3 regions of the Pseudomonas sp. NPDC078700 genome follow, and region 2 is predicted to be linked to each of the others. Evidence: predicted binding sites of a transcription regulator. Region 2 holds the regulator's gene; each other region holds the start of a gene.
What was found. The regulator FliA, encoded in region 2, starts transcription of late flagellar genes. The targets are predictions, from matches to a motif close to CTAAAGTTTNNNNNNNNNNNGCCGNTAA.
Positions count from the first base shown of each region.

Region 1 (3,280 bases), on a different contig from region 2:
CGGTATGTGTATTGATGTCTTCCATCTTCAAAGCGATGTCGCCGGTGGTAGCTGAAATCTGTTCCACAGCCACCACAACTTGGCTCATCTCTGCGGTCAGGGTTTCAACCGAATGGGTAATCTGGTTAATCGCAGTAGCGACTTCGCCTGCATCGTTTTCGCTCTGCTTGGCAAGTGACAAACCACTGCCGATCAGCTCGTCCATTTTTTGCGTCTGCCGTTGTAGCTCGCCGACGATCGCGCCGATGTCAGTTGTGGCGGCGACCGTGCGCTGCGCAAGTGAGCGTACCTCATCGGCAACCACTGAGAAGCCTCGCCCCGCCTCGCCTGCCCGGGCGGCTTCAATCGCAGCGTTTAGGGCAAGCAGATTGGTTTGATCCGCCAGACCGTTGATCACACCGATGATGCTATTGACCTGCTGGCCGCTATGGGTCAGGGAGGCAACCTGCTCATGGGTGGATCGGATCAGGCCCGATAAGCAGCGTATGTTGTCGACGCTATTGCTTATGATCTGGCTACCGACTTGGGCGGAGTTACAGGCCGCCTGTGATGCACTGCCGACATCATTGGTTCGCCGTGCGATCTCGTTGACTGTGGCGGAAATTTGCTGTGAAGCCGAGGCGGCTTGCTCAGTCTGCTGCTCAACCTGCTCACTGTTAACCTCTAGACGGTTCATGGAGTCCTTGAGGTAGGCGTATAAACGCTCCAGCTCACGGTTGCCATCGGCCACCTGTCGAATCAGACCTCCGACACGCTGGATCATGTGGTTAGTCGCAATACCCAGCTGGTTGAACTCATCTTTGCGGTTATCACCAATAACCAGTTGGCCAGTCAAGTCGCCAGCAGCCACACGAGCGAGCAACTCGGTGACGCGGTTCAATTGGCCGAACAAAGCGCGAGAAGCACGTCCAAGACTAATTAACAGAAAGATCGAACCACCAACGAACGTCAACCCCAAGATGACCACCGCTGATTGGCGAGCCTGTTCCACCTCCCGGCCAGTGCTCGCGACAATGCCATCAGTGAGCGCAGAATCGAGCTCATCCACAGTCGTTTCAATGCTCAGGGCCTGGGCCTTCATCTGCTCCTGCACTTCACGGATCTGACCGATCAAGGCATCCGCCTGGCCAAAGGCTTGCTCATATTCACCCGCGCTCTGGCCAATCTTGCTGTCTTGCCAGTCGAGTTCTGTGATTTGTTTTTGCATGGCGGCAATTGCTTCACGCGCCTTTATGGCGTAGGCGGGATCAAATGACGATAAGTAATCGCGCTGCTGAGCAAGAGCAGTCGCTATGAATGTTTTGATCAGGCCGATGTTAATTTGCTCCAATTCGGCAGCAGCGCTGGCCAGTACTTGACGCACATTTTCCGTGGCGCGCAGACCAAGACTTTGATTGAGTTGCAGCCACTGGCGCTGCATAGCCAAGTCACTGTCGAGCAGTGCAGCTATCTGTTCCGCTTGCTTGACGGTGGCTTCGTCATCTAACTGGTGAGAGGCTGTAACAAACGCCTCAGCACTGACCTCCAGACCGTTCAGCTGCTCTCCAAAGCGCTCGACGGAATCCGGGGCAAGCTGACTACGTAAGTTGCGCATGCGCAGCCAGTCATTGAGCAGCTGCGTCGATTTTGCCTGAAAATCAGTAGCCATTTGCTGAGCATGGAATGCCCCAGAAAGGCGCTCGTTGACCCACAGCGCAGAAGCCGCCATCACGGCCAGGCCGAACAAACAGATGGCGATCAGGCAACGAAATTTCTGCCTCCATGAAAGTTGAAGGGGCATAAAAGTCTCCGCTTTATTGTAATTAGTATGACAACGTACAACTACATCGGCCGTGCGACGTCATTCTTAAGCGCCCCAAATAACAATAAATTCTCGACAGCGACTTACCAGGCCAGCTGCGACTGCAACTCGGTCAGAATCCGGAATTGTCAGCCGTTTGCGCCTTAAGGTCGTCCGCGCAGGGTGATTGGAGCGTGCAGATGGAGGAAAACTTCGGTTATCCGCGATCTCGATAAAAAACACGAATAACTTAAACGTTCGCGGTCTCCTACAAGCCCCATGGCCGGGAATCCAGCCACTGCATCGAACTTGCTGATCGACAATATTGAAAGTTTTACCAAAGCAACGGTGATGCTCGATCAGATTTGATATTACTTACCGTCGCTACCCCTCCAGGAACGTTTAGGCAATTCGCACCACTAAAGTATAGTTGGCGGTTATATCCGCCGATATGGAGCGAAAGGAGCGTGCAAATGGAGTGGTTGTCGTTGGTATTGTCGTTAAGTGCGCTGATAGTCGTGCTGCTGTATATCGGTGTTGCAAGCCCTGCTGCAAAGAAGAAGCGGGTTAAACGGCTTCTCGAACGTCTGCCCGAACATGAGCGGGGTAAAGCGCATTTCAAGCGTCGTTATCCGCGCTATGAATACGGCACTGGCAGTTATGGTATGCCTGATGTTAAGGATTTCCACGAAGGCACGACCCTTAAAATCGGCGCCTACTGCTCTATCGCTAATGGGGTTCGGATCATTCTTGGTGGGCTGCACCGTACTGACTGGGTCACCACTTACCCCTTCCCAGCAAAGTTTGAGCAAGCGAGTCACATCAAAGGCTATGGCGGATCGCGGGGTGATGTGATTATTGGCAGCGATGTTTGGCTTTGTACCAACAGCGTAATTTTATCAGGCGTTACCATTGGCCATGGCGCTGTGGTGGCTGCCGGGTCAATGGTTAACCGGGATGTGGCGCCGTACTCGGTTGTCGCGGGAAACCCGGCCCGAGTCATAAGCTGGCGTTTTGATGAGCCAACCCGCGAGGCCCTGCTGGCGACCCAATGGTGGACCTGGTCCCATGAAGAAATAGCCAGCGCGGTCGAGCGCCTGTGCTCCGAAGATATCGCGGCTTTCCTTGAATACGCTCAAAATCGTCAGCAAAAGACGTAGAGAAAATAAGGGTGCAGTGAGTGCTAGCCCTTACACCTGTAGTTCCACACATAACAGTTGCCTTGCGTAAATCCACTTCAGTGAAATGTTGTCTTTCGCGGCCTGATCGAAGACCAGCTCGAAGATTAGTACTCATAACGCAGCTAGAGATGGGCCTGAGTGGGTTGGCCGCGAAGTAAACCACTCAGGGTCCAGAGCTGGGTCTTGCGCCGTTTAGGGTAAAACTTGGTCTGGCTTATTTTTCATCGGACTCTATAAATACACGCCACCTGAGTGGCGGTGATTTATATCGCGAGTTTGAGGCGACTCAAAAGTGCGCTCTGACCATCAACATCGCGAC
Region 1 covers NZ_JBITUI010000002.1:821,671-824,950, reverse strand. The annotation lists gene ACIGCM_RS09600 (methyl-accepting chemotaxis protein) at 1-1,780, opposite strand, end outside; gene ACIGCM_RS09595 (CatB-related O-acetyltransferase) at 2,254-2,940, shown strand; gene ACIGCM_RS09590 (outer membrane protein OmpK) at 3,248-3,280, opposite strand, start outside.
Region 1: a site for FliA is predicted at 1,824-1,851, ahead of ACIGCM_RS09600 (methyl-accepting chemotaxis protein). Genes of this name have one in related genera too.

Region 2 (3,280 bases):
CTGGTTATGGCCGCAACCAGTCAAAATCAGGTGCTCAAATCGGCTTATCATAGTTATAAGCGTTGTGGGCTTATGGGCTGTATTCTGACTAAACTGGACGAAGCAGCAAGTATGGGTGAGGTTTTAGGGTTGGCCATTAGTCAGCGTTTGCCGGTGGCTTATGTAACTGATGGCCCTCGAATTCCAGATGATTTGCAACTGCCGCGCAGTCACCAGTTGGTCAGTCGCGCAGTCGGCCTCCAAGCTCAGGAAGAGCCGAGCGAAGACACCATGGCTGAAGTCTTTGCGGGCCTTTACCAGCAACCGGCAAAACGGGCGAGCTGATGCATTACCACATGATTTTTAGCACAGCCTTGATGCAAGCGGGTTGTGTTCATCTTAGTCGGAGCACAAAGGACAATGTGCTCCTGACCTGCGTGAGCAAGGAGCGTAATTAAATGGCGGTGCACCCAGTTCAAGTTATTGCTGTCACCGGCGGTAAAGGCGGGGTTGGCAAAACGAACGTGTCAGTCAATTTGGCCATGGCATTGGCTGAAGAGGGACGGCGCGTCATGTTGATGGATGCCGACTTAGGTTTGGCCAACATTGATGTGCTGCTCGGACTTACACCAAAGCGTACGCTGGCAGATGTCATCAGTGGCGAATGTGATATGCGCGACGTGGTGATCCAGGGACCGTGCGGTATTCGTATTGTGCCTGCCGCTTCCGGCACACAAAGCATGGTCCAGTTAACCCCGATGCAGCACGCTGGATTGATCCAGGCGTTTAGCGATATCAGCGAGAACATCGACGTGCTGATTGTTGATACCGCAGCGGGTATTGGTGATTCGGTGGTCAGCTTCGTGCGAGCCGCCCAGGAAGTTTTGGTCGTAGTTTGTGACGAGCCAACCTCAATCACTGACGCCTATGCATTGATCAAGTTGCTTAACCGTGATTACGGGATGAACCGCTTCCGCGTGTTGGCCAATATGGCGCACACCCCGCAAGAGGGGCGCAACCTGTTCGCTAAATTGAGCAAGGTGACTGATCGTTTCCTGGACGTCGCCCTGCAATACGTTGGTACTGTGCCTTATGACGAGTCGGTGCGTAAGGCGGTACAGAAGCAACGTGCAGTATTTGAAGCATTTCCACGTTCAAAATGCTCCGTGGCGTTTCGCGCAATTGCCCAGAAAGTCTGCACTTGGCCTTTACCCGCCAATCCACGCGGGCACCTGGAGTTTTTTGTCGAGCGTCTGGTGCATCAACCTGCTACTGACACGCCGGCATGACAGCGGCGTCTGGACTTCGAATGTATAGCAAAGCGCAGGGTAAAGACTTGCAACATCAGCTGATCGAGCGTTATGCGCCACTGGTTAAGCGAATTGCCTATCACCTTTTGGCGCGCTTGCCAGCGAATGTTCAAGTTGATGATTTGATTCAAGCCGGAATGATTGGCCTGCTCGAAGCCTCAAAAAAGTACGACGGCAGTAAAGGTGCGAGCTTCGAGACTTTTGCCGGAATTCGTATACGGGGTTCCATGCTTGATGAAGTGCGTAAGGGCGATTGGGCACCGCGTTCTGTGCATCGCAATAGCCGCATGGTCAGTGATGCAATTCGAGTAATTGAGGCAAAAACAGGTCGTGACGCTAAAGATCACGAAGTTGCTGCCGAACTCCAATTGAGTCTCGAAGATTACTACGGCATTCTTGGCGACACTTTGGGCAGCCGCTTATTCAGTTTTGACGACCTCTTGGAGGACGGTGAAAACGGCGGCTTGCAGGAAGATGCCAGTAACAGTCAATCCGGGCCTTCACGGGAGTTTGAGGAAGAGCGCTTTCAGGCAGCCCTTGCTGATGCAATCGGTAACCTGCCAGAACGTGAACAATTGGTTCTTTCGTTGTATTACGACGAAGAGCTGAACCTCAAGGAAATCGGTGAAGTGCTAGGGGTGAGTGAGTCTCGGGTTAGTCAGTTGCATAGCCAATGCGCCGCACGTTTGCGCGCGCGTCTAGGTGAATGGCGAGCCCAATAACATTTGTAGCCAGATTCTGAAAACCTTGTATAGCGAGGCGCAGTTAGTGTGCGCCTGGCCAGGCCGGTTTCACGATTAGAGGGTGCATTCAGAATGCTGAATGCACTGGGGAAGGTACGGAGGTCGACTTGGACAAGAACATGAAAATCCTCATCGTTGATGACTTTTCAACGATGCGCCGCATTATTAAAAACCTCCTGCGTGACCTGGGGTTTACTAACACCGCTGAAGCCGATGACGGCACAACTGCATTGCCGATGCTGCAAAGCGGCAGCTTCGACTTTCTGGTGACTGACTGGAACATGCCTGGCATGACCGGTATTGAACTGTTGCGCGCAGTGCGTGCTGATGAGCGTCTGAAACAACTGCCGGTACTGATGGTGACTGCTGAAGCTAAACGTGACCAGATCATCGAGGCTGCTCAAGCCGGTGTGAATGGCTACGTGGTGAAGCCATTCACTGCTCAGGTGCTCAAAGAAAAAATCGAGAAGATATTTGAGCGTGTAAACGGCTGACGTCTGCGCTGAGGTTGTTATGGAACACGATGATTCCCAAATGGGTGACTTTGAGTCGACCCTGAAAAGTAATGCCCACCAATTGCTTGAAAGCCTAGAGCGCGGCAATTTTGGTGATGCGGTTCAGGTCATCAATGAACTTAACAAAGTGCGTGACCGTGGTCTTTACCATGAAGTTGGCAAACTAACCCGCGAGTTGCACAGCGCCATTGTCAACTTTCAGCTAGACCCGCGCCTGCCATATGCGACTGAAGCCTCGCAAATTACTGACGCAACCGAACGCCTCAACTATGTGGTGACGATGACCGAAGATGCGGCCAACCGAACCATGGATCTGGTTGAGCAAAGTGCGCCGTTGGTTAACGATATCCGCACTGACGCACAAAGTCTGAGTGCCGACTGGGGGCGCTTTATGCGCCGTGAGATGGGCGCAGAGGATTTTCGCGAGCTGGCTAAGCGGGTCGAGTTGTTTCTGGCTAATAGCGAGCGCGACAGTGGCAAGTTGTCCGGTCACTTAAACGATATTTTACTGGCTCAGGACTATCAAGACCTGACCGGTCAAGTCATTAAGCGCGTGACTCAACTGGTGACTGAAGTTGAGAGCAATCTGCTCAAATTGATGCTTATGGCAACCCAGGTTGACCGGTATGCAGGCATCGAACATGACCCAGAAACGCTGCGTGCAGAAAAACAACAAGAAAAAAATCCATCTCAGGGTGAAGGTCCGCAGATTCATGCCGATAAGCTTGATGAC
Region 2 covers NZ_JBITUI010000001.1:499,791-503,070, reverse strand. The annotation lists gene flhF (flagellar biosynthesis protein FlhF) at 1-324, shown strand, start outside; gene fleN (flagellar synthesis regulator FleN) at 438-1,268, shown strand; gene fliA (RNA polymerase sigma factor FliA) at 1,265-2,011, shown strand; gene ACIGCM_RS02375 (chemotaxis response regulator CheY) at 2,152-2,526, shown strand; gene ACIGCM_RS02370 (protein phosphatase CheZ) at 2,546-3,280, shown strand, end outside.

Region 3 (3,280 bases), on a different contig from region 2:
CGATCCGCCAGCAGCAAGAGTACGCGTTGCATACCGCCTGCTTGCAAGGCGCGGCTGGCGCAGGCGGTTATTTGCAGCACATTGTTGAACGCGCTGGGCTCGCTCAGTAGTTGCTGACATAACTGGCGCCAGTCTTGCGCGCCCGTATTGCTCACCGGTTTGGGTGGTTCAGCGGTGACTAAGTGACTGGTATGCCAGGGCCAAAGCAATGCTTGCGCAGGGTGCCAAAGGTCTGTTGTGACCAGCTTGCGGGCGCTGATCGCGGCTTGCTGATGGATCGATTGCTGTAAATCCGCAACCGGTAATTGCAGGTAAAGCCCGGTGAGTTGTTGCCAGCGCAGGCTATGTGGGCCGTCCCACGCGTGGTGGGCGGAAAGCGCCAAGCCGTTTGCCAGAAGTATGCAATTGGCCGGTTGGCTGAGCCAGCGCTGCAGATCAGGCTCGGCGTCCAGGCACTGTTGTTGATGCAATGGGTGCTCGTTGTCGCGCGCAATCAATAACGCCTTGGCAAGAAAGCGGCGGTCATTGAGAAGCAGGCGGTAATTGTGGCAAATCCATTCAGGCAATTTCCAGCGCTCGGCAATGGCGAGGCAGAGTTGGAGTAAAGGGACGCCAAGCATGTCGACTTCCACTTTTTGCGCAGGCTCAGCTTTAACCAGGACACGTTGTTCCCACGTACTTAGTAGGTCGGGGTAGGCCGCAATCAATGCCCAGACAGGGGCAAGAAATAACATGCTGCCCCAGTGTATTTCTTGCCAGAGTCGGGCCAGGCGGCTGGAGAACAAACCGCTCGCTTGTTGTGATGCGTGCTGGCTGATCAGCTGGATTTGGCGCAATGCCAGGGGGATTTCCTCGCGCTTCAGTGCGGGTAATCGCTCAAGCAAGGTTTGTGTACGTTGCAAGCCGAGCCTGTTGAGGGCGTTTTCGAGGCTTTCAGCTGGCTCGCCTAGGGTGCTTTGTGACGCATTGGCTTCGCGTAGAACACTGATCGCCAATGCTGGGCTAGTTTGAATTAAGTCAGCAATTTCGCCTAAAGAGCGACGGCTGTCCGTCAGTGCGGCCAGTACTTTCTGTCGGCTTTCAATCTGCACTGGCATCAGCTGCTTATCTAATAGCTCCAGCCATGCTTTAACAGTGCGAGGTCTAGCGATTTGATTAGACATTGGGTTTGCAAACTGGCTTTTATTATTAACTGACTATAGTCTCGCCCAAACCTTCCGATATAGAGAAGGATTGATTCAATTATTCATTATTTCAGGCGTGTAAGTTCTTAAATTATGGCAAAAATCATCGGCATCATAGTGGTGTTCGCCAGTGTTTTGGGTGGATTCATTCTGTCTGGCGGCCACGTAATGGCATTGGTCCACCCATTTGAGGTGCTGATCATCGGGGGGGCGGCATTGGGGGCATTCCTTCAGGCAAACCCGGGTAGCACCTTCATGCATGTGTTTAAGAAGTCGCTGAAGATGTTCAGTTCGCGTTTTAAACACTCCTACTATCTGGATGTGCTGCAACTGATCTACGAAATTCTTAACAAAAGCCGACGTGAAGGCATGATGGCCATTGAAGCCGATGTCGAAGACCCGGCGGCGAGCCCTATTTTCAGTAAATACCCCGCGATCCTCAAAGATGAGCGGATGACCTCTTTTATCTGCGATTACCTGCGCATCATGTCCTCCGGCAATATGGCACCCCATGAGCTTGAAGGCTTGTTCGATATGGAAATCGCCAGCCTCAAGGAAGAGCTTGAGCACCCGAGCCACGCTGTTGCCAAAATCGCCGATGGTCTGCCTGCCATGGGTATTGTCGCTGCGGTGCTGGGTATCGTGATTACCATGTCGGTATTGGCCGAGGCGGACAACGCTGAGATTGGTGAGAAGGTCGGTACTGCACTGGCCGGTACCTTTATGGGTATCCTGGCTTCCTATGGTTTCTTTGGTCCACTGGCCAGCTCCTTGGAGCATGACGCTAAAGAAGAGGTCAATGTCTATGAGGCGATCAAGGCCGGTTTGGTCGCATCAGCGTCCGGCATGCCGCCTTCTCTGGCCGTTGAGTTCGCGCGTAAAGTGTTGTACCCGGCGCACCGTCCAAGCTTTAGCGAGCTTGAACAGGCTATGCGTGGGAACTAAAGGCTGAATCATGGAGAACAATCAGCCCATTATCGTAAAGCGCGTCAAGAAAGTCGCGGGTGGCGGCCATGGCGGCGCGTGGAAAATTGCCTTTGCCGACTTCGCGATCGCGATGATGGCGTTCTTCATGGTGATGTGGCTGATGTCATCGGCCACGCCCGAGCAGAAGAAACTGATTTCCGGATATTTTCAGGACCCTATTGGTTTTACCGAAAGTGCCAGCCCCTATGTGATTGATTTAGGCGGCTCGCCGACGCCCTCACCTGATCGCACCTTGAACCCGGAAGCACAGCCCGATGCGCCGCAGAGCGCCACGGATGTACAGCCTGATACGTCTTCCGATGCCGGGCCGATTGACCCGCAAAAAGCTGAAAGCATTGCTGAGCAAATGGAGCGCGAACGCTTGGAGTTGCTGCTCCAGGAATTGCAGAACAAGGTCAACGAAGACCCTCAGTTGCGTAACTTCAAGGATCAGATTCTCTTCGAAATTACCCAGGATGGTTTACGTATCCAAATCATGGATGCTGAAAATAGGCCCATGTTCGCCATCGGCAGCGCACGCTTACAGCCGTACTTTGAAGATATCCTGCTGGCGCTTACTGACACCATCAACGCGGTGCCGAACAAAATCAGTGTCAGCGGCCATACTGATGCCAAACCCTTTGCCGGCAGTGGTGGTTTCGGTAACTGGGAGTTATCAGCCAACCGTGCCAACGCTGCGCGCCGGGTTCTGGTAGAGGGCGGTTATGACTCGGACAAAGTGGCGCGGGTTGTAGGTTACGCATCCTCCGCGTTGTTTGACCGCGAGGATCCGTTGAATCCGGTTAACCGGCGTATCGATATCGTGGTGCTGACGAAAAAAGCCCAGCGCGCTATTGATGGTGCTCAAGGCGCGGGAGATGCGCCGGCCACTGATGATGCTTCAGGTAAACCTGACGCTGGGGCCGTAGGCGTTGCGCCGCAGGATATTTTGCCCTCGGACGAGATCAAGCAGCGCTTGAACATCTTTGAAGACGGCGCGCTTAAGCTCGATAATCCGGAGCCTTGAGGCCGCTATTCATTACCTAGGTGGCCAGAAGATTGGGTGGGTGGATGCTGTTATTTCATCCACCGTCGGCGGCTGCAAGTGTCCGCGTGATTGACTCACCTTT
Region 3 covers NZ_JBITUI010000002.1:495,931-499,210, forward strand. The annotation lists gene ACIGCM_RS08105 (HDOD domain-containing protein) at 1-1,163, opposite strand, end outside; gene motA (flagellar motor stator protein MotA) at 1,278-2,129, shown strand; gene motB (flagellar motor protein MotB) at 2,140-3,177, shown strand.
Region 3: a site for FliA is predicted at 1,197-1,224, ahead of motA (flagellar motor stator protein MotA). Genes of this name have one in related genera too.